Regions from separate parts of the Tatumella sp. JGM94 genome, predicted to be linked through region 2. Evidence: predicted binding sites of a transcription regulator. Region 2 holds the regulator's gene; each other region holds the start of a gene.
The links. Region 2 encodes Fur, which represses iron uptake genes when iron is present. Its sites were predicted from a motif close to ATAATAATGAGAACNACTATCAA; they were not measured.
Positions count from the first base shown of each region.

Region 1: a site for Fur is predicted at 2,699-2,721, ahead of ftnA (non-heme ferritin). Genes of this name have one in related genera too.
Region 3: a site for Fur is predicted at 3,414-3,436, ahead of fes (enterochelin esterase). Genes of this name have one in related genera too.
Region 4: a site for Fur is predicted at 3,094-3,116, ahead of exbB (tol-pal system-associated acyl-CoA thioesterase). Genes of this name have one in related genera too.

Region 1 covers NZ_JAERJN010000016.1:78,098-84,052, forward strand. Annotated here, with positions in the region: gene JK216_RS12525 (PLP-dependent aminotransferase family protein) at 1-1,294, shown strand, start outside; gene JK216_RS12530 (YlaC family protein) at 1,300-1,782, opposite strand; gene ftnA (non-heme ferritin) at 2,041-2,553, opposite strand; gene prfC (peptide chain release factor 3) at 3,073-4,662, shown strand; gene osmY (molecular chaperone OsmY) at 5,093-5,686, shown strand; gene JK216_RS12550 (DUF1328 domain-containing protein) at 5,809-5,955, shown strand, end outside.
Region 2 covers NZ_JAERJN010000006.1:14,007-19,961, reverse strand. Annotated here, with positions in the region: gene pgm (phosphoglucomutase (alpha-D-glucose-1,6-bisphosphate-dependent)) at 1-918, opposite strand, end outside; gene seqA (replication initiation negative regulator SeqA) at 949-1,494, opposite strand; gene ybfF (esterase) at 1,735-2,517, shown strand; gene ybfE (LexA regulated protein) at 2,663-2,938, shown strand; gene fldA (flavodoxin FldA) at 3,072-3,602, shown strand; gene fur (ferric iron uptake transcriptional regulator) at 3,928-4,374, shown strand; gene JK216_RS05850 (family 20 glycosylhydrolase) at 4,485-5,955, opposite strand, start outside.
Region 3 covers NZ_JAERJN010000009.1:49,314-55,268, reverse strand. Annotated here, with positions in the region: gene JK216_RS08340 (enterobactin synthase subunit F) at 1-1,919, opposite strand, end outside; gene JK216_RS08335 (MbtH family NRPS accessory protein) at 1,912-2,133, opposite strand; gene fes (enterochelin esterase) at 2,135-3,376, opposite strand; gene JK216_RS08325 (TonB-dependent siderophore receptor) at 3,632-5,955, shown strand, end outside.
Region 4 covers NZ_JAERJN010000016.1:69,530-75,484, forward strand. Annotated here, with positions in the region: gene dkgA (2,5-didehydrogluconate reductase DkgA) at 1-803, opposite strand, end outside; gene JK216_RS12495 (DedA family protein) at 958-1,620, opposite strand; gene metC (cystathionine beta-lyase) at 1,696-2,907, opposite strand; gene exbB (tol-pal system-associated acyl-CoA thioesterase) at 3,200-3,925, shown strand; gene exbD (TonB system transport protein ExbD) at 3,931-4,353, shown strand; gene JK216_RS12515 (MFS transporter) at 4,577-5,899, shown strand.

The DNA.
Region 1 (5,955 bases), on a different contig from region 2:
GCAACAAGTCAGCCTGATGACAGTGATGAATGCTTATGCGTTGCTGGAAAGTCAGGGCTGGATTATCTCCCGTCCGCAGTCCGGTTACTATGTGGCTCCGCAGGTGTCTGACGGGGCAGCGGCGGTGGTCCAGAGTGAACAGACTGAGACAAACCGTTTTGTGTTTGATGTATTACAGGCCAGCAGGGATCCGCAGGTCGTTCCTTTTGGTTCCGCTTTTCCTGACCCTGACCTGTTCCCCTTACAGCAACTGATGCGTTCACTGACCAGTGTCTCCCGGCGTTTATCGGCAGGGGATGCCGTCGATAATCTGCCTCCGGGTAATGTCGATTTGCGGAAAGTACTGGCGAGACGTTATACCCGCCAGGGCATTATTGTCTCCCCTGATGATATTGTGATCACTAATGGCGCGATGGATGCGCTGAATCTCAGCCTGCAGGCGGTGACCGAACCCGGTGACTGGGTGATTATTGAAAGCCCGGCTTTTTATGGTGCATTACAGGCAATAGAGAGACTCAGACTAAAGGCGCTGGCAATTCCGGCGCTGCCCGGTGAAGGTATTGATTTACAAAAACTTCAGCAGGCATTAAAACGCTGGCCGATAAAAGCCTGCTGGCTGATGACAAACTGTCAGAATCCGCTGGGGTACACTCTGACTGCAGAGCGCAAACAGCAACTGGTCAGGTTACTGGAACAAAACCAGGTAGCCCTGATTGAAGATGATGTGTACACCAATTTATGGCAGGGAGAGCAGGCTCCTCTGCCGGCACTGGCGTGGGATCGGCAGGGGACGGTACTGCATTGTGGATCTTTTTCCAAAGATCTGGCCGCCGGATTCCGTATCGGCTGGGTAGTCAGTCGTGGTCATGGGATCCGCATTCAGCAGTTACAGCTGATGAGCACTTTATCTGTCAGTACACCGATACAGCTGGCATTAGCCGATTTTCTGCAAAGCCAGCATTATGATCTTCACCTCAAACGCTTACGCCGGCAGCTTGCTCAGCGTAAAAAGCTGGCCGTTGAGGCTTTGAAACGGGCTTTACCGGCACAGGCGAAGATATATGCTGATAATGGCGGTTATTTTTTATGGGTAGAATTACCGCCGGCAACCGACTGTACTCTGCTGTATCACCAGGCGATGGCTGAACATATCAGTATTGCGCCGGGGGAACTGTTTTCCGCCACACAGCAATATCGTCATTGCTTTCGCTTTAATGCAGCCTGGCCCTGGGATAACCGGGCTGAACTGGCAGTGGAGGTGCTGGGGCGTTTGATTGCGCGGCTATGTCAGTGAGTGTTTCAGATCGTTGCCGCACGGCGCTGACCCCAGGTCAGATGATAAATATCGTAAAAATCGACTTCGCCTTTTTTCTCCTGTAACCGGGCAATGCCTTGTTTTATCCGCTGAGGAATATCCGGATCGTTGCTGATTGCCCTGAGACATTGTTCGGAAACAGCGCGGACATAGTACCATTCGCCGTTATAGCACACTCGCAGGTCAAGGGTATCAATATCTTCAAACCGGTATTTCGGATTAATGTCCATCAGCATCAGCAGGCTCATACCCAGTACGAATGCGGTAGCAAACCAGAACGCCGGCCAGCCCAGCATCTCTGTCGAAAAGATCAGCGCAGTGCACAAGGCATAACAGAGGTACATCACTAACCACAGCCACGGATGTTTACGCAAAAAAGTAAAGCTGAAACGTGGCCGGTTGTCCCGTTGTTCGGTCCGGTTAAGACGGTCGATTTCCTGCTGCAGTATCTGTTTAATCTTGTCCATACGCCCTCCGCGAGTTTGCTGTCACTTAATCACATAACTGACCAGTCAGAAAGAAACAGATGCCCCAGGGTAAACTATAACAGTTAACATTAGCTGATGTTAGTTAACCAATAACGAGGTGAGACGTAGCGGGGCTGACACAAAGGAGAATAAATTATCATGCAGTAAAGGCCGGAGATCAGCACACAGCTTCCGGTGATTATTCGCGCTGTGAAGCGGAACAGAAAGGCAGAGGAACAGCCCCTGCCTTATGGATAATCAGGCGTTTTTATTATGGATTTCGTTGTTCATATGACCTAAGTCTTTATCCAGCAGGAAGGCGCCGTTAGAGCTGTTTTCCAGCATGCCCAGTTTATCCAGTACCGTTTTGAAGATTTTTTCTTCTTCATGCTGCTCGGCAACATACCATTGCAGGAAATGGAAAGTAGAGTAGTCATGAGTGGTCATAGCGGCATGGGCCAGCTCATTAATTTTACTGGTAATTAATTGTTCATGCTGGTAAGTCTGTGAAAAAACATCGGCCAGTGATTCAAAAGTGACCGGCGGTGCTTCAATATTACCCAGAACCGGCAATGCGCCGGTATCGCTCAGGTAGTCGAACAGACGCTGCATATGATCCATTTCTTCACGGGAATGAGTTTTGAGGAATGAGGCAGCACCCTCAAATCCTTTGTCTGCACACCATGCGCTCATTTGCAGGTATAAGTTTGCTGAGTAGAACTCAAGATTCAGTTGGTCGTTCAGGCGGGCAATCATATCAGGCGTTAACATAGCAGAGACCTTTTAAACAGAGAGTAAGATTTGTAAGATTATAGTGAACAATTATGCATCACTTTTTGGGTTTTGTGAAGCTGTGGTCTGTTATTTTTTCCTTATTAATCATTAAGTTAATAATGTGAATTATTTAGTATCTGTAATGCTACTGTTTCTCATTGCTATCTGTTTTCAGCGGAAGAATGTCCCGGGTGGGTCTTTTTTCCCCGGACAGGGTAACAAATCACTGTACCCGATGATGACGGGGGATCATTCAGCCACTTTCGGCCAGGAAACTCTGCGGGCCGACATACCGTAAACGTCCGGTTTCATGTAACATGTGCTGGCAGAGTCTTGCGGTTAGCAGAAATGTTTATTGCAGCCTCTTTGCAGCGAGTACGGGATTATTGACGGATGCAGTCGCTTGCCGGTCAGTTATCTTCGTAAGAAAAGCCGGTGAAACTCTTCCCGGTCAGCGTGATTTTTCCGGAAATGCAGTACTGCGATGCCTTTCCGCCAACAGTGAAGAACCTGTTCATGGCTACAGCACCCTTTTTAGACGAAGTGGCTCGTCGCCGCACATTTGCGATTATTTCGCATCCGGATGCGGGTAAAACCACAATTACAGAAAAAGTTTTATTGTTCGGACAGGCGATCCAGACCGCCGGGACGGTAAAAGGCCGCGGCTCCAGTCAGCATGCAAAATCAGACTGGATGGAAATGGAAAAACAGCGTGGGATCTCGATCACCACGTCAGTGATGCAATTCCCTTACCGCGATAAACTGGTTAATCTGCTTGATACCCCGGGACATGAGGACTTCTCTGAAGATACTTATCGTACCCTGACGGCTGTCGACTGCTGTCTGATGGTGATTGATGCGGCCAAAGGGGTCGAAGATCGTACCCGTAAGCTGATGGAAGTCACACGGCTGCGTGATACGCCGATTCTGACGTTCATGAATAAACTCGACCGTGATATTCGTGACCCTATGGAGGTGATGGATGAAGTTGAGAATGAGCTGAAGATTGCCTGTGCGCCGGTGACCTGGCCTATCGGCTGCGGTAAGCTATTCAAAGGGGTTTATCATCTGTACAAAGATGAAACTTACCTTTATCAGAGTGGCCAGGGTCATACCATCCAGCAGGAACGTATTATCAAAGGGCTGGATAACCCGTTGCTGGATGAAGCGATCGGTGACGAGCTGGCTGCCCAGCTACGTGAAGAGCTGGAGCTGGTGAAAGGGGCCTCCCACGAATTTGAAGAACAGGCTTTTCTCGACGGACAGCTGACCCCGGTATTTTTCGGCACGGCACTGGGCAACTTTGGTGTTAATCATATGCTGGATGGTCTGGTCAGCTGGGCACCGCAGCCAATGCCCCGTCAAACGGATACCCGCGAAGTAGCGGCGAGTGATCAGAAGTTCAGTGGCTTTGTATTTAAAATTCAGGCCAATATGGATCCCAAACACCGCGACCGGGTGGCCTTCCTGCGTGTAGTATCAGGCAGATATGAGAAAGGCATGAAGATGTATCAGGTGCGTACCGGGAAAGATGTGGTGATCTCTGATGCTCTGACCTTTATGGCAGGTGACCGTGCTCACGTTGAAGAAGCCTGGCCCGGCGATATTATCGGTTTGCACAATCACGGCACGATTCAGATCGGCGACTCATTTACTCAGGGTGAGAAAATGAAGTTTACCGGTATCCCTAACTTTGCGCCGGAGCTGTTCCGTCGTATTCGTCTGCGTGATCCGTTAAAACAAAAACAGTTACTGAAAGGGCTGGTTCAGTTATCTGAAGAAGGTGCTGTACAGGTCTTCCGTCCGATAGCGAACAATGATCTGATCGTCGGCGCAGTCGGTGTACTGCAGTTTGATGTGGTAGTGGCGCGCCTGAAAAGTGAATATAACGTTGAAGCGATTTATGAATCGGTTAACGTTTCTACTGCCCGCTGGGTGGAATGCAGTGATGTGAAAAAATTCGATGAGTTTCAGCGCAAAAACGAGATTAACCTTGCGCTGGATGGCGGCGACAACCTTACCTATATCGCCCCGACCATGGTTAACCTGAATATCACCAGTGAACGTTATCCTGAAGTCACTTTCCGCAAAACCCGCGAACATTAACCGGGAATCTCTGCCGGAGCCCCGTTAGCCGGGGCCCGGCGGTATTATACAATTGTCTGTCAGCTGACGGTCAGCTGATATCTCTGCCGGGAGGCGGTGTTTATCACCGCTGATGTTATCTCTGCGGATGCGTGCATTGTCTGTATTCTCTTTCTGCGTTGCCAGACCGGAAAACTATTCCCGGATTGTGCTGCTTCTGCCTGACCACTAAAAGTGTTTATTCTGTCCTGGTCTGGTGATGGATCTGTACTGATATTACCGAAGCTGTAAAGGCCGGATGTCACTTAAGTCAAATCCTAAAAATCAGTACACCCGTAAAACTCAGCTACTATTAATATTATGTGGTTGCGGCGCCAAAGGGGGTCCGTCACAGCCTGTCATGGACAGGTCATCGGGCGTACCGGATGCAGCGACCACTCAGGAAAAATATATGAAAAACAACAGTTATATTTACCGGCTGTTATTGATTTCACTGCTATGCAGTCCCGGTGTTTATGCGGCAGACTCCCCCGGACATTCCCGGACGTCGACGGAACAACAGCAGGGGGGAGCGATTAACCGCGTAGACAAGTTTATGGATGACAGCACCATCACCGCGAAAGTCAAAACGGCGCTGGTGGATGACAAGCAGATTAACAGTACCAATCTGTCGGTTTCAACTAACCGGGGTGTGGTATCCATCGATGGTTTTGTCGCTTCACACCGGCAAATGGCGCGGGTAAAACAGCTGGCAGAATCGGTTAAAGGGGTCCGGAAGACAGAGCTTAATCTGCATCTTAAGCCGAACCAGCAGACTGACCTGAAGAGTTATGCCAGTGATACCGCGACCACCAGTGAAATTGTTGCCCGGTTGCTGGCTGATAAGCGAGTGTCTGCGCGCCATATTTCCGTGACAACAACCCACGGAGCAGTATTGCTGACGGGGAATGTCAGTGACCGGCAGCAAAAAATGCTGGCGGCGGAGATAGCCCGTAAGGTTTCCGGTGTCAGTGCAGTAAAAAACGAATTGTCTGTCAGCCACTGATTCTGTGATGGCTGCAGAGAAACCGCGATATTAACAACAATATTTTCACCGCAGGACCGGTTCTGAACACGCTTCAGAACGATTTATAAGATGAATCTATTAATGACAGTAAGGAGATGACTATGTTTCGTTGGGGAATTATCTTTCTGGTTATCGCATTGATCGCTGCAGCACTGGGTTTTGGCGGACTGGCCGGAACCGCAGCATGGGCCGCAAAAGTGGTATTTATCGTCGGTATTATCCTGTTTCTTATCAGTCTGTTCACTGGG
Region 2 (5,955 bases):
GTCCGGATCGTTGGCAAAAGCTAAATCAAACTTATCACGCAGCGCCAGTAAGCCCGCCATTGCACATTCGGATGAACAATCCATACGGATTGCGCCATCTTTATCGAGATGCATAAAACGGAAGGTCTGATCGATAGCATCATTTACCAGCGTAATATTCAGCTGATAATGTTCTGCAATACGTGGCCAGTAGGCAATGCCTGAACCGCCCAGCGGATCAACACCGATGGTCAGATTAGCGTTTCTGATGGCATCAAAATCAATAATCTCTGCCAGCCCTTCAATATACGGCTGTACCAGATCCTGCTCATGAATCAGACCGCTGGCGGCAGCCTGTGCCGGGGTGTAACGTTTTATATCCCGTAATTCATCTTTTATCAGCTGGTTAGCACGTGCTTCAACCACTTTCGTGACATTGGTATCCGCAGGTCCGCCATTGGGCGGATTATATTTGATCCCCCCGTCTTCAGGCGGATTATGAGAAGGCGTTATGACAATACCGTCAGCCAGCGAAGCGCCACGTTTATTATGTTCGAGGATTGCGTTAGAGATAGCCGGTGTCGGTGTATAGCCATTATCCTGCTGGACAATCACTTCAACGCCATTCGCCGTCAGCACTTCCAGTACTGAAAGAATTGCTGGCTCTGAAAGTGCATGAGTATCTTTACCTACATAACATGGCCCGGTAATTCCATTTTTTTTGCGTTCCTCGGCAATAGCCTGGGCGATAGCAAGGATATGTGTTTCATTGAAGCTGTTACGTGCTGCACTACCACGGTGGCCGGAGGTGCCGAATTTAACGGCATGTTCACTGTCAGAAACATCCGGTTTCAGTACATAATATTGTGATGTCAGTTGTGCAACATTAATCAGATCACTCTGCTGAGCAGGTTGCCCTGCCCGTGGGTGATTGGCCATCGACATTTCTCCCTAACGCTTAAGTTCGGATTAAATAGTACCGCAAACTTTGTCAGCAAGCTCCTGAGGGAACTTCATCGACTGCATAATATGTTCAATCATGCTGCATTTGCGGCCGGTATTCGTATTAGTAATCACCCAATACGGGGTTCCGGGAATATGTTTTGGTTTGGTATGCGTACCATTCTGTAACAATGTTTGTTCATCACCGGCAAAATACACCCGGGTGCGGCCCTGCATGGTGGTGGTAGCTACCTGAAATTCCCGCGGGTCCAGCCGGTAGAGGGTGGATAACACCATCATAAACCGGTTAACAGCACGTTTTTGTTCCGCATATTCGTCAGATAACAGCAATTCACGTACGGTACGGACCCGATCCTGCGGGCGAGAGCCAGCTCGGGTTTCTGCCAGTAGCGGCGTATCACGTTTCTCAGACGGTATTTCCTGAGCCGCGGATTCCGCCAGCCCGGATACATTCAGCATTCTGCGTAATATATCAGAGGCACTTTCACCAATATGGTGTGTATGGCTGGCAATATAACGATAAAGATCATCGTCTATTTCAATCGTTTTCATCTTATTCCGTACTGTTATGACTGGGGTAAAATGTCTTCCTGCGCAGTTGTGCCGCTAAATATCCGGTATTCTGCGCCCGATATTTTACCAGGTGATTATAAAATTAAACTCAGCGAAGCCGGAAGCGCTGAATAGCAATTCCGCTAAAAGTCAGATAATACCCTAAACATTTTCTGCTGAGTTCATGAAAGATTAAACCATGATACCCTAAGCCAGGCTTTCAACCGTAAGAACTTTGCCATGATTTTAAACAGCCGTCTGCAAACTGAACAATTTGATGAAGAATTATCCCCGATCTTATTGATCCATGGGTTGTTTGGCAGCCTGGATAACCTGGGGGTATTGGCCCGTCATCTGAAATCCCGCGCGCCGGTGGTTCAGGTCGATGTGCGAAACCACGGACATTCTCCGCGGGCAGCAGAGATGTCCTATGCCGCCATGGCCCGGGATATGCTCGATACTCTCGACCATCTGCAACTCGGAACGGTGAATGTTATCGGCCATTCGATGGGCGGAAAAATTGCCATGGCCATGTCCGCACTGGCACCGGCACGGATCAAACGACTGGTGATGATTGATATTGCCCCGGTCGATTATCAGATTCGTCGCCATGACGATATTTTCGCAGCACTGCGGGCGGTCAGTCAGGCAGCGGTCACCCGAAGAGATGCGGCGGCGGAACTGATGAGACCCATACTCAGGGATGAGATGGTGATTAATTTTCTGCTTAAATCTTTTCATCAGGGAGAATGGTTGTTTAATGTGCCGGCTTTATGGGAAAACTACACCACCATTGCTGGCTGGGAAACCTGCCCTTGCTGGCCTCATCCGGCATTATTTATCGGCGGAGGTGCATCACCTTACCTTGACCCGCTGTACCGTACCCCGTTACTGGCACAATTTCCCTGTGCGAAAGCACATATCATTGCCGGTGCCGGTCACTGGGTCCATGCGGAAAAACCTGTGGCAGTGCTCAACGCAGTTCAGCGTTTTTTATACGGCCCGCAGAAAACTCAGGGCTGAGATGGTTTAAACATTGGCGTCCTTCATCGCACTGGAGTATGATTGCGCGCTAAATTTTTATCGTGTGCTTTTAACATGATAACGGTATTCATTCATCATAAGCTGCGTGTATCTGATACATAGCAGGTGTTCAGTTTCAAAAATCATGGCAAAAGAAAATACGGATCGTACCACGCTCGATTTGTTCGCCAACGAACGCCGGCCCGGTCGTCCCAAAACCAGTCTGCTTTCCCGGGATGAGCAATTGCGGATAAATAAGCGCAATCAACTGAAACGAGATAAAGTCCGAGGTTTACAACGGGTTGAACTCAAAATGAACACTGAAGTCGTCGATGCTCTGAACGCGCTGGCTGCGGAACGTAACCTGAGCCGCAGTGAACTTATTGAACAAATTATTCTGGCACAGCTAAAGCAGGACTGAGTTCAGGGAAACGCACTCAGGGACAAATCTGACCGGTTTACAAGTTCCGCACACATCGCAGGTCTGTTATCATCTGCGCATCTGTAGTGACATTACAATTATCTGATTCGAAGATTCAAGAGGTTATCCCCACATGGCAATCGTAGGCATCTTTTTTGGCAGCGATACCGGCAACACAGAAAACATCGCGAAAATGATCCAGAAACAATTGGGTAAAGACGTTGCTGAAGTGCACGATATCGCTAAGAGTACCAAAGAAGATTTGGAAGCTTTCGATATTCTGCTGCTGGGCATCCCGACCTGGTACTATGGCGAAGCACAATGCGACTGGGATGACTTCTTCCCGACCCTCGAAGAAATTGATTTTAACGGTAAGCTGGTTGCGCTGTTTGGTTGCGGTGATCAGGAAGACTACGCCGAATATTTCTGTGATGCACTGGGTACCCTGCGTGACATTATCGAGCCAAAAGGCGCGGTGATTGTCGGCCACTGGCCGACTGCCGGTTACCATTTTGAAGCATCCAAAGGCCTTGCCGATGACAACCACTTCCTCGGACTGGCGATTGACGAAGATCGTCAGCCAGAGCTGACTGCTGAGCGTGTCAGCCAGTGGGTAAACCAGATTTCGGACGAACTGCAGCTGAAAGAAATCCTCGAAGCTTAATAGGGGTTTTAGTATCAGTTGTGATACTGTTTACTTCAGACACTTGCGGGAACGACTAACATGACCAGAAGAACCCGCACTCTTCTTTTCGGCAGCGCCCGGCTTATAAGAGATGTCAGGGTCAGACCCTGACAGAGTTGATGCACCGGACCTGAGCACAGTAAAACACTTTATTGAAGTGTTATTGGTGCGTTGTTTTCAGGTCTGTAGTTTCAATTTTGGTGTATCAGTCCTATAATGGACTAACAATTATAAGGTCATTATCTAACAAACTTCAGGGCTTCTTGCCAAAGTCATTTTTCAAAAGTAACAGGACATAAACTGCATGACTGACAACAACTCCGCATTGAAGAAGGCTGGCCTGAAAGTTACCCTTCCAAGACTGAAAATTCTGGAAGTGCTTCAGGAACCAGAATGCCACCATGTCAGTGCGGAAGACTTGTATAAACGCCTGATCGATATGGGTGAAGAAATTGGTCTGGCCACCGTTTACCGTGTGCTTAACCAGTTTGATGATGCGGGCATCGTTACCCGTCACAACTTCGAAGGCGGTAAGTCAGTTTTTGAATTGACTCAGCAGCAACATCATGACCACCTGATCTGCCTGGATTGCGGCAGAGTGATTGAGTTCAGTGATGAGTCAATTGAACAACGCCAGCGTGAAATCGCAACCCGGTTTGGTATTAAGCTAACTAACCATAGTCTTTATCTGTATGGTCACTGTACAGAAGGTGACTGCCGCGAAGATGATTCATTACATAACGATAAATAACCCGGCCCTGTTCAGGTTGTAACTGTTATCTGATGACGGATGTTTACCGTCATAGTCTTACAGATAAAAAACCCGCAAATTGCGGGTTTTTTTATCTGCCCTTCCCTCTGTTATCCGGCCACCGGAGCTACTGAAGGACTAAAGCGTTTACCGTCAGGGCTGACGGATCTGACCAGTACGTTACCGGCCACCGCAGGAGCTTTCAGACTGTTATACGGTAGCCATTGCTGACCACCATCGACGGAATATTCAATAGCGACCCCGGGTAAAGCAGTGTTAGCCTGCAGAGTGCCGTTGATGATCACCGCGCCGGGCACAGGTATACGGTAATTTATACCGGCCGTATCCAGCCGTATCAGGGCTGACTGCCCCAAAAGATTAGCAAAGCGCTGCCAGTCATTATCCAGCCGTTGCTGATCGACATGCTGTGTTTTCCCTTTTTCAAAATACTGGTCCTGTTTATACGGTAATTCCCAGTCAGCTTTATGCCAGGCCCGCTCTGCCACGGAAAATAACCGTGGATATAACCGGTACTCCATCTGCTGATCGGTACGCACTATTTCACTCCAGACCTGTGCTGACATACCATAAGCCCCCGGCCAGTGACCGGCAGAATTGGCCGCAAAGCTGTTACCATCACGGTCCGTAGATGTTTCTGCATTTTGTGGCAGGTTATCCGGCGCGAAACTGAAGATCTTCCGCTCATCAGTGAAACGGGTTGCCCAGTAATAGCCGGGTTCCTGAGGATTCACTTCATAGGGCATATCCAGATAAAGATAATCAGGATTAGATACAATCACCCGATAACCTTTATTCGCCCAGTCATTGACTGAACTGACGCCCCCCCAATAGAGGGTATCCCAGAAATTCACCAGATTATCTCTGGTACTAAACTGACGGTTATCACTGATTTCTTTCAGTCCGTCCTGCCAGGCCTGAATACCCTTCAGCCCGTGAGATTTGGCCAGCTGGCTGACCTGCAATGCAAACCAGCCAGGTAAATGGGTGAGATCCGCAACGGCACCGGATTGCAGTAATTTATTGCAACTTGCTGATTTCTGCCACGGATGATCCTGCAACCGCATATCCCGCTGACCTTTACCCGGTTCAGGATTAGTCTTATCCGTATATCCGGCCCCGAGATAGATATTTTTGGCTTCATCCCCCCCGAAATGCCAGCGCTGTAACGGTTGCCCGGCGTCTTTATGCATACTGATAATTTCCGACATGACTTTATCAGTAAAACGCCGCGAAGAAGGCAGGCAGGGATTAACAAAACTGGTACGATCATAAAACTGTACTGTGGTCACCTGCGAGTTATCCCCGGCATCCTGAAGACGATATTCATTCGCCTCTCTGGTTTTACCTTCCGCCATCAGTTTTTTATAACGGGCTTCCATCGAAATCACTGCCGCCCGGGCATGGGCTGGCATATCGATTTCAGGGATCACCGTTATTTGTCTGGCTTTCGCATATCTCAGTATTTCCAGGTAATCTTCACGGCTGAAGAATCCGCTGCCATTGGTACCGGTATCCGGGCCGGAGCCGAGTTGCGGTAGCAAACAGCGGGTTTCACTGAGG
Region 3 (5,955 bases), on a different contig from region 2:
GCTGCCAGTGCATAGTGGTTTTGCATCCATAACAGGCGGTTGACTATTGCCTGATGGCCGACCAGTACGCCTTTTGGCCTGCCGGTTGAACCGGAGGTATAGATCAGATAAGCCCCGTCGCCGGGAGCGGGTTCTGTTGCTTTAAGGGGGACGGTTAAAGCAGGTAATAAAGACTGATAGTGATACCTGGCGACATCAGTGATCGCCTGAAAGCGTGCTGCCAGCCCGGCCTCAGTGATCAGCAGTTTCGGACCGGCATCTTCCAGCATTAGTTGCAGCCGGTCATCAGGATAACCCGTATCGAGTGGCAGCCAGATGGCCCCCAACCGGACAATGGCCTGCAGGGCCAGCGACAGATACACGGAACGGGGCAGGGCAACTGCCACAATATCGCCGTGTCTGACACCCGCCGCCAGCAGTTGCTGTGCCAGAGCCAGCACCTGCTGGTGCATTTCCCGGTAATCCAGCTGGCGGTGAATATCAGCCAGAGCAATCGCCTGCGGAGTGGATTGTGCCTGCTGTGCCAGCAGACTGTACAGTGTTTCTGCCGGTAAGCTGTGGTCTGTCTGGTTAATTTCAGCGATTTGCTGCTGTTCATGGCGGTTCAGTATGAGGGCTTCTGAACATTTAAGGCCGGCAGAGCGGCCGAATTGTTCAGCCAGCAGCGGCAGACGTTCCAGGTGTTCCTGTAATTGTCCGGCATCGTAACGTTCGGCATTCGCCAGTAATTCAACGGTCAGCTCACCGTTTTCGCCGGGATAAAGGGCTATTTCCAGGTCACGTACCGGTCCGGAAGCCAGATGGCGGGTTTCAGCCGGCAGCCCGTTAAAACACAGCTGATAATCGAACATTTTTACATTAATGACCGGACCGTACAGCGGATCATTATCCCCGTGCCTGCCTGCATCACGCATTACCTGTTCGGCATCATAGCGCTGGTGGCGGCGGTTGCGTTTTACTTCTTTTGTCAGACGGTTTGCCAGCTCAGTCAGAGTCAGGTCCGGATCATAGTCCACCGCCATCGGCAGTACATTGATTACCGGGCCGGTGGCGCATAATGCCGCAGACCCCAGCCGGCGCATAAAAATAAATCCGCAGCTGAAAGGTTGCTGGCCGGTCAGACGGGCCAGCCAGACCGCGATCAGCGCGATGGCTCCGTCTGTCAGAGTCAGCTGTTTCGCTGCCAGTTGTCCGGTAACTGGCTGTAATTCAGCGGCAGATAATGTCAGATGATGGCGCAACAGACGGGTCGCCGGAATTTGTCCGGCCAGCGGCTGTTCTGACAGAGTGACTGCCGGTGGCAGCGCTGCCACTTTCTCCTGCCAGTAGCCTGCATCCCGTTGCCATGCTACGGATTGCCGGTAGTCAAGATATTCACTCACTACTTCGCTGAACGGTATAAAAGGTGAAGGTCCGGCGGGGGCTGACTGACAACAGGCGGTATAGATGTCGGCGATACGTTTGGTCAGAGCGGTAAAACTAAAGCCGTCGATAGCAATATGATGATAACGCTGGTACCAGCGCCAGTGGTGATCCGCGACCTGTAATATCAGATGACGATACAGTGGTTTACCTGCAGCGAGTCGCAGATCACTGTGCAGATCCTGTTGTATCAGAGTATCAGCCGCCAGATACGGATCAGTCTGTTGCCGGAGATCGATATATTCAGGAGCAATCAGTGGCGCATTACCCTGGCCCTGTACTGCCTCCCCCTCGGTTTCCCGGAATACCATATGCAGAGTATCAGCTTCGGTCAGTCCGAGCTTAATTGCGGTGATTAAATGTGCCAGGGAAATATGCCCTGTCAGTTCGACAACGTGGGCAACCGCGTAAGCATTGCTGTGAGGTGACAGCTGATCTGCCATCCAGATACCCGGTTGTGCTGCGATCAGAGGCAGCCAGTTTACTTGCTCAGACATAACGACTTCCGGTATTCGGTGACTCTTCGGGACGGATATCCGTCCAGTGTGTTTCCAGCCACAGCAGGCATTGTTCCTGAGGCTGAGGGCCAGACACCGGCTGCCAGCCCGCGGGAATGGCCAGAAATGCGGGCCAGAAGCTGTACTGACCGGCATGATTTTTCAGGATAAAACCGTAAACATCAGGCTGATCAAAGGGATGAAGATTCTCCATATCATGTTCCTTCCTTTATTGCTTCGGAAACGGGATTAAGTATTGCCTGTAAGCCGTCGAGTAAACCTCCGCGCCAGCATAATGCGTCATGCCCTCCTTCGAACAACTTCAGTGTCGCATCAATATTCTGCTGCTTCAGGGCTCCCAGCATCACACTATTGGCCTGACAGATAATGTGTTCACGACGTCCTGCCTCAAGATAAATTCGTCGCGGTGCTGCAGCAAAAGCCTGCCGGTTAAGCTGTTCAGTCAGCCATCCGTCTGGCTTGCCACGGGCTGGCCACCAGAATGACCCGGATAAGCTGATTGCCGCAGAGAACACCTCTGGCCAGCGCAGGGCTGCATAGACGGCAGAGAGTCCGCCAAAGCTCTGACCCGCCACCAGCGTTCGTTCGGCAGCAGGCTGCCAGCGGGTCCATTGGCTAATCAGTGGTAATAACTCCTGCTGTATCGCCAGCCAGAACTCCGGATTACAGGTCAGCTCACGGGTGCGGTGCTGACGATCGATAATATCGATCATTACGTAAATAGCCGGTGGTAACCGGTGACGGGTGGTGAGGGAATGTAATGGCCCGGCCACCGGCATCTGGTCTGCCCAGAACTGGCCGTCCAGCAGCAGTACCAGAGGACGTGAAGCATCGTCCGGTGATCCTGTCTGGCAGAGATGTATTCTGCGCTGGTTACCCAGCAGAGCACTGTCCCACAGATATTTATCTGTTGGCGCCGCGGGCTGTCGGTTCTGATCCAGCGATTGCCATTCCGGCTGGGGCGGGGCATCGGGCATGTGCAGCGGGGACACAGACATTCCGCGTCCTCCTGACCAGTGGCGTAACGGATTCAGGGGATCGTGTCGGGCAACGGTAAATTTCTGGCGCCACCATTCACGGCGCTGATAAACATCAGCGGCATCATCAGGAGTATCGGTACTGCTATCGGGGATCAGGCAATAGCTGCCACGCCAGTCAGCCGGCAGGGTCGTTTGCCAGAACCAGACGTCGCTGCCGGCAATTCGCTGCAGTGAACGGGGCGGAGTTTTCTGATGGTGGTCAGTGATACCGGTGATGTTTATCCAGACATGCTGACAGGCAGAGGTTTTCTCGCAGCCCTGCGGATCGCGCCACAGGAATGTCACCAGACATTCACCTCCGGCCGGGTCTTCAATCCTGGGTAATCCTTGCTGTTGTTGTTGTTGCCACCAGGATTCACTCCCGGGGTGTTCAGTAAACCATTCAGGGATAGCCATCTGCGGGGTATTCACATCAGCAAAACAGTAATAGTGACTGATAATAGTATTGATAATTATTTCGGTTTGCAATAGTCTGTTTCACCGTCTGTTGTTAGCGCATTTATAACTGCTCACTGTTTCCGGATCTTCTGTAACCCCGCACAGCACAAGCAGTTGTCTGCAGGATCGCAGTCAGACACTGGATAAAAACCTGACTATATAACCGGATCTTCTGCTCCATATTTGCGCGCGGGAGAGGACCAGGATCTTACTATGAAAAAATTATCTCGGTTTTCCACGGCTGTATGCCTTGAGATTGGGGCTACAGCGTTCTTTTTATCCTTCCAGGCGGCCGCCGCAGAACCAGCCCCTGTTGACGGAGCAGTGACCAGCCAGCAAAAGGCATCTGAAACATCTGTCACCAGTAAGACAGACCCGCAAAATGGCACAATTATTGTGACCGCCAGACAGCAAAACTTACAGGCACCGGGTGTCTCGACGATTACTGCCGACGAAATCCGCAAGCATCCGCCGGCCCGCGATGTATCAGAAATTGTCCGGACCATGCCCGGGGTAAACCTTACGGGTAACTCGACCAGTGGCCAGCGCGGCAACAATCGTCAGATTGATATCCGTGGTATGGGGCCGGAAAACACCCTGATTCTGATCGATGGTAAACCGGTATCCAGCCGTAATTCAGTGCGCTTTGGCTGGCGTGGTGAACGTGATACCCGCGGTGATTCCAACTGGGTACCCCCGGAAATGATTGAGCGTATTGAAGTCATCCGTGGTCCGGCAGCAGCCCGCTACGGTAACGGCGCCATGGGCGGAGTGGTGAATATCATAACCAAACAGGCGACCAGCCAGTGGCATGGTTCATGGGATACTTACCTGAATGCACCGCAGCATAAAGCGGAAGGCGCCACCAAACGTACTAACTTCAGCCTGATGGGCCCCGTATCAGACAGCCTGACGCTGAGTATCTGGGGTAACCTGGATAAAACGCAGGCTGACTCTTACGATATCAACAAAGATCATACGACGCCGCGTTCCGGTATTTATACGGGCAGTTACCCGGCAGGGCGCGAAGGGGTAGTGGATAAAGAACTGCACGGTAAACTGAACTGGGAGTTTGCCCGCAACCAGCATCTGGAGTTTGAAGCCGGAACCAGTCGTCAGGGTAACCTGTATGCCGGCGATACTCAGAATACCAATACCTCCGATTATGTGAAGTCGATGTACGGCAAGGAAACCAACCGTATTTATCGCCAGAATTATGCCCTGACCTGGACCGGCGTCTGGGATAACGGGGTCAGCACTAATACTTATGCACAGTATGAAAGAACCCGTAACTCACGACTGGCCGAAGGTCTGGCTGGCGGCACTGAAGGTATTTTTAATACTGATGCCGGTTTTGCTGATATCGACCTGAGCGATGTATTATTGCACAGTGAAATCAGTATCCCGTTTACGGCGCTGGTCAATCAGAACCTGACCCTCGGTACCGAATGGAACCAGCAGAGGATGAAAGACGGTATTTCTACCAGCCAGGCACTGACCGGCAACAAAACGGGCGGAGCGATCGAGGGTGTGACTACCGGCACCCGTGATCCCTATTCCAGTGCTGATATCTTTTCTCTGTTTGCTGAAGATAATATGGATATTACCGACAGCACGGTATTAACGCCGGCACTGCGTTTTGACCACCATTCCATTTCAGGGACTAACTGGAGCCCGTCGCTGAATCTGTCCCAGAACCTGACCGACAATCTGACACTGAAGATGGGTATCGCCCGGGCATATAAAGCGCCTAACCTGTATCAGACCAACAACAACTACATTCTGTACAGTAATGGTCAGGGCTGTTATGGCTACACAGGAACCGGCGCGGGCTGTTATCTGATGGGTAACGATAACCTTAAAGCCGAAACCAGTGTTAACAAAGAGATCGGCCTGGAATACAAAAACGAGACGGGGCTACAGGCTGGAGTGACCTGGTTCCGCAATGATTATCGCAATAAAATTGAGGCCGGTAATAATATTCTGGGCACCAGCAGTACCGGAACGTATATCTATCAGTGGGAAAACGTACCTAAAGCGCTGGTGGAAGGTCTGGAAGGGACACTGAATATTCCGCTGACAGATACAGTCAACTGGAATAACAATATGACCTGGATGCTGCAGAGTAAAAATAAAACCACCGGCGATCGTTTATCGGTTATCCCGCAGTTTACGCTGAACTCCGGACTGACCTGGCAGGCGCGGGATGATCTTTCGCTGGCAACGACCTTCACCTGGTATGGTCGTCAGAAACCTAAACGCCTCGATTACCGCGGTAATGTGGTGGGTTATCCTGATACCCGGGAAGTCAGTCCTTACAGCATTGTCGGTGCCAGCGCGACCTGGGATGCCACCAAAAATGTCAGTATCACGGCGGGTATAGAAAACCTGTTTGATAAACGTCACTTCCGCGAAGGTAACGCTCAGTCAACAGGGACTATCACCTCAACAGGAGCGCTTAACCCGATTACCATCTACGGGGCAGGGGCGAATACCTATAACGAGTCCGGACGGACTTTTTATATGAGTCTTAATAC
Region 4 (5,955 bases), on a different contig from region 2:
GGGCCGAGACGCTGGCCGGCATCAAGCGCTGCCAGAGCCGTTAACTCTTCTTTTTCCAGTCTGAAATCAAATACCGCAAAGTTTTCTGCGATACGTGTATCAGTGACAGATTTTGGTATCACTACCAGGCCGTTATCAATATGCCAGCGGATAACGATTTGTGCGGGAGTCTTTGCATATTTTTCTGCCAGCGCGCGGATCTGCGGCTGGTCGAAAACCCCTTTTCCGCCTTGTGCCAGCGGGCTCCAGGACTCAGTCTGAATATGGTGCAACCCGTTCCAGGCATGCAGCGGGCGTTGCTGAAACAGCGGATGCAGTTCAATCTGGTTAATAACAGGGGTTACGCCTGTCTCACGGATAATGGCCTGCAGATGTTGCTGCTGAAAATTACATACCCCGATACTTTTGATCAGTCCCTGCTGCTGTAATTCAATTAGCTGCTGCCAGGCGGCAATATAGTGATTATTTTGCGGGCAGGGCCAGTGAAGAAGATACAGGTCAATATAATCAAGCTGTAGTTTTTGCAGGCTGGTTTGCAGGGCTTCCGCGGCATGGAGTTGGTCTGTATTCCAGAGTTTGGTGGTAATAAACAGTTCTTCACGGGGAATATCAGAGTCCTGAATGGCCTGGCCGACCCCTGCTTCATTTTGATAAATAGCGGCAGTATCAATAGAGCGATAGCCGGTTTTCAGTGCATAGCTCACGGCCTGGCGGGTTTGATCGACCGTTGCCTGCCATACACCCAGTCCCAGTTGTGGCATCAGCCGGCCATCGTGTAATTTGATGAAAGGTTGTCCGGACATATTAGTTTCCTCCGTAGCAAAAAATTCGTCAGGTTATGCTAAATAAGGGTAAGTGTAGTACTGATCTTGGTGGCGGGCACCGGGAAAGGATAGCCGCCGTCTGGCCGGAGTGAGGGAGGGCACATCAGGCCGAAAACGGCCTGATGTGCAGGGGTCAGGCTGAGGTGTGGCGCTTTTTTTTCCACAGGAAAATCAGGCTGCCGCATAAACCACCGGCCAGCAGCAGCAATGGCAGCAGCATTAATACTGCCATCATCTGATCTTCATGCTGTTTAATAAAAGGAACATGGCTGATGCCATATCCCAGCGCGACCAGCAACAAAACCCACAGCAGGCCACTTAACCAGTTAAACAGCTGAAAGCGGAGGTGGCCTAATCCGGAAATCCCGGCCATCGTTGGCAGAATAGTGCGTATAAATGCCAGAAACCTGCCGGCCAGCAGAGCGACCAGCCCATGACGGTTAAACATCTGCCAGGCCCGCTGATGGTATTTTTCCGGAAGGTGTTTCAGCCACCCCTGAACCAGCCGGGTGTTCCCCAGCCAGCGCCCTTGTAAATAGCCAGCCCAGAATCCGAGGCTGGCGGCACAGGTCAGTATCAGCAGGGCAGGGATAAAACTCATAACGCCTTTGGCAATCATTGCCCCGGCCAGCAGTAGCAGGCTGTCGCCGGGTAAAAATGCCGCCGGTAATAATCCATTTTCCAGAAATAGCATGCAGAACATAACCGCGTAGACAACCCAGATCACCTGTGGATCCGCCAGTACAGCGAAATTCTGGTGCCATAACGCCCGGATTATCTCATGTAGAACACTCATTTATTATCCTGTTACCTGACTGTGGTCAGGCCGTAATGCAATACAGTCCCGGAAGACAGCATAACCCTATCAGTATTATTCCGGATGGCGTGCCAGCCGGTCAAAGCCATCAGTTAAATCACCGATTAAATCATCCACATTTTCCAGACCTATATGCAGACGTACCAGCGTACCGGGTAACAGGGGTTCTCCCTGCGGACGGATTGCGGCAATTTCCTGTGGCTGATTCGCCAGAATCAGCGATTCATAACCGCCCCAGGAGTACGCCATACTGAAATGCCGGAAGTTATCCAGGAAATCAGCCAGAGCTTCACGCGACAGCTGGCGACGCAAAATAAATGAAAACAGGCCGCTGCTGCCGGAAAAATCACGTTTCCAGAAATGGTGGCCCGGTGACTGGGGCAATGCCGGATGATTAACCCGCCAGACCTCTTCGCGTCCTGCCAGCCATTCGGCAACTTTAATACTGCTTTCTTCATGCTGGCGGAGCCTCACTGCCAGAGTCCGTAAGCCGCGCGATGTCATATAGGCAGTATCGGCATCCACCATTTGCCCCATCAGATATGAGTTTTCCCGCAGAGTATCCCAGCAACGGGCATTAGCGACCGCGGTCCCCACCATCGCATCTGAGTGGCCTATCAGGTATTTCGTGCCCGCCTGAATAGAAATATCAATACCGAAATCGAGCGCATTGAAAAGCACTCCGGCAGCCCAGGTATTATCCATCATAATAATGGCATCGGGCGCCTGCTGCCGGATAGCGGCGACTATTGCCGGGATATCCTGAACTTCCATGGTGATCGATGCCGGGGATTCCAGAAATACGATACGGGTATCCGGACGGACCCATTGGGTTATTTCACTGCCACAAGTGTGGGGGAAAAAAGTTGTTGATACATTGAGCTTGCGCAGTATGACATTGCAAAAATCGCGGGTAGGTTCATAAACTGAACCGCTCATCAGCACGTGATCACCGCTTTCGACAAACGCCAGAATGGCATTGGTTACCGCCGCGGCCCCGCAAGGGTATAACGCACAACCGGCACCATTTTCCAGTTCGGTCATAGCATCCTGTAACGAAAAGTGGGTCAGGGTACCACGCCGTCCATAAAACAGCTCTCCGCGGGTGCGTCCTGCGGTCGCCCGTTTTTTTTCGGCAACCGTATCAAAGACCAGTGAAGAAGCACGCTGAATGACACTATTTACTGCGCCCGCCGTATAACGTTTTTTTCTGCCAGCACTGATCAGACTGGTTTCCAGTTTTTTATCTGTTTTTTTATCTGTCATTGGTTCCTGCTCTGCCAAAAGAGTCCTGCATGACAAGTTAACATGAAATATCATTCAGGCCAGAGTATGAACTGAAAAACCCTTCACAGAATGACAAATTGACTAATAATAAATGACAGTACTCTGGCGGGATGATCTTCCCTCAGACGGGCAGTATCTCTCTGCTGTCAATGGAATATTTTGTAAATACTAATGATAACTACTATCAATAAAGCTGTGGTTTGGTATCATCGCGGGATTGCAAGATATTACTCGTTAAGATGGGGTGGCGTACGTGGTAACTAATGATTTTATGCAAACGGATCTGTCCGTTTTAGGCATGTACCAGCATGCTGATATCGTAGTAAAAATTGTCATGATTGGCTTATTGCTGGCTTCCGTGGTTACCTGGGCCATTTTTTTCGGCAAGTTTACTGAACTCAGCTCAGCAAGACGCCGGCTTAAAGCAGAGCAAAAAGCCCTGAAAGACGTCAGCACCTTACAGCAGGCAGTAACTGTATCTGAAAAATTTACTGCCAGCAGCCATTGTCGCCACCTGATTGCCGAAGCGCTGGATGAACGCCAACTCTCGGCGGGTGCAGAAGACAGAGACGGCATTAAAGATCGGACCGGTTTTCGTCTGGAACGAAAAGTTGCAGCCATCGGACGTTATGCCTCACGGGGTAACGGTTTTCTGGCAACGATTGGTTCTGTCGCCCCGTTTATCGGTCTGTTCGGTACCGTCTGGGGCATTATGAACAGTTTTATCGGTATTGCGAAAACACAAACGACTAACCTGGCGGTGGTTGCACCGGGGATTGCTGAAGCCCTGCTGGCAACAGCCATCGGGCTGGTTGCTGCGATCCCTGCGGTTGTGATTTATAACGTATTCGCACGGATGATTGCCGGCTATAAAGCATCATTAGGTGATACAGCTGCTCAGGTACTGCTGCTGCAAAGCCGTGATCTGGATCTGGCCAGGCAAAATGGTTCACAGGATCTGCCGCACACATCTGCCCATAAACTGCGGGTGAGTTAATTGTTATGGCTATGCGTCTGAACGATGATTTAGAAAGCGATGGTGAAATGAGTGAAATTAACGTGACGCCATTTATTGACGTTATGTTAGTACTGCTGATCATTTTTATGGTGGCCGCGCCTTTGGCGACCGTCGATGTAAAAGTGAACCTGCCGGCATCAACCAGTGCACCGCAGCCTCGTCCCGATAAACCGGTTTACCTGAGCATTAAAGCTGACAAACAGTTATACGTTGGTAATGATGAGGTGACTAAAGAGCAACTGATTTCGGCTATTGACGGACTGACAGGCAGTAATAAAGAAACCACTATCTTTTTCCAGGCCGATAAAGATGTGGATTATGCCACTCTGATGAGTGTCATGGATGAACTGCGCGCTGCCGGGTACCTGAAAATCGGCCTGATGGGGCTGGAGAGTACCACACACTGATCACTGATATATTCAGCGCACATAAGGGTGTATCCATCAGGATATGCCCTTTTTTTTGCACTTTCAGCAGAAGACTTTACTGCCGCAGCACACTTTTTGTTTTTATTTTGTTACTTATTTGTATTCTTATGTAAAGTATAAAGATGACTGCTATCACATCTTTCCTCTGATATTCGGGGTAAACCGGTGTGACCGATTAAAATAATAAAGGCAGGCAACAGCAATGAATCTATCTGTAACCCCTTCTCCGGCAGTAAAAAAACACGCGGCTAAAACTATTTTCCGGGTAACCAGCGGTAACTTCCTGGAAATGTATGACTTTATGGTATTTGGCTATTACGCGACGGCTATCGCCAAAACCTTTTTCCCCGGTTCTGACCCTTATTCTTCGCTGATGCTGACACTGATGACCTTCGGCGCCGGTTTCTTAATGCGCCCGCTGGGCGCGATTATTCTCGGGGCTTACATTGATCATCACGGGCGTCGTAAAGGGCTGTTACTGACGCTGATATTGATGGCTATGGGCACACTGACTATCGCTCTGACGCCCGGATACCAGACCCTGGGGGCCGCGGCTCCCCTGATTATTCTGGCCGGGCGTTTATTGCAGGGCTTTTCCGCCGGGGTGGAACTGGGCGGTGTTTCGGTCTATTTATCAGAAATTGCACCGCCAGGCCGTAAGGGATTTTATGTCAGCTGGCAATCGGCGAGTCAGCAGTTATCAGTGATTTTTGCAGCATTACTGGGACTGATGCTCAATCAATGGCTGGATAAGGGACAGGTGACGGACTGGGGGTGGCGTATACCGTTTGTGGTCGGATGCCTGATTGTGCCCTTCCTTTTTTATATTCGCCGTATGCTTGAAGAAACGGAGAGTTTTAAACAGCGTAAACATCGTCCGGGGATGATCGATATTATGCGTTCGGTGGCCAGTAACTGGGCCCTGGTTGTGGCGGGTATGCTGATGGTTGTCACCACTACCGTGATGTTTTATATGATCACCGCATTTACCCCGACCTTTGGTAAAACCGCCTTGATGATGACGGACCCTCAGAGTTTTGTGGTTACCTTGCTGATCGGTATTTCTAATCTGTTCTGGTTACCGGTCATGGGAACGGTATCGGATCGTGTCGGACGTCGTCCGTTACTGATTATCTTTACACTACTGACGATGCTAACTGCCTGGCCGGTACTGAAATGGATGGTTGCAGCCCCTTCATTCTGCCATTTACTGACAGCTGAGCTGTGGCTGTCATTTTTATATGCCAGCTATAACGGGTCGATGGTGGTGTACCTGGCTGAGGTTATGCCTGCAGAGGTCCGTGCCGCCGGTTTTTCTCTGGCATACAGCCTGGCAACGGCGTTATTCGGTGGCTTTACCCCGGCGGTCTCCAGTTATCTTATTCATATCAGCGGGGATAAATCGATGCCGGGTGCCTGGCTGACGTTTGCCGGGTGTTGCGGATTAGCCGGCACCTTATGTATTGGTTATCTGCTCCGTCGTTATCAGCAGAAAAAAAATACCGGAGTACTGCGCCATCTGTAGAGCCGGGCCATTCATGGATGAGTGGCTATTTCTCACTGATACAGGGTTGCAGGCGT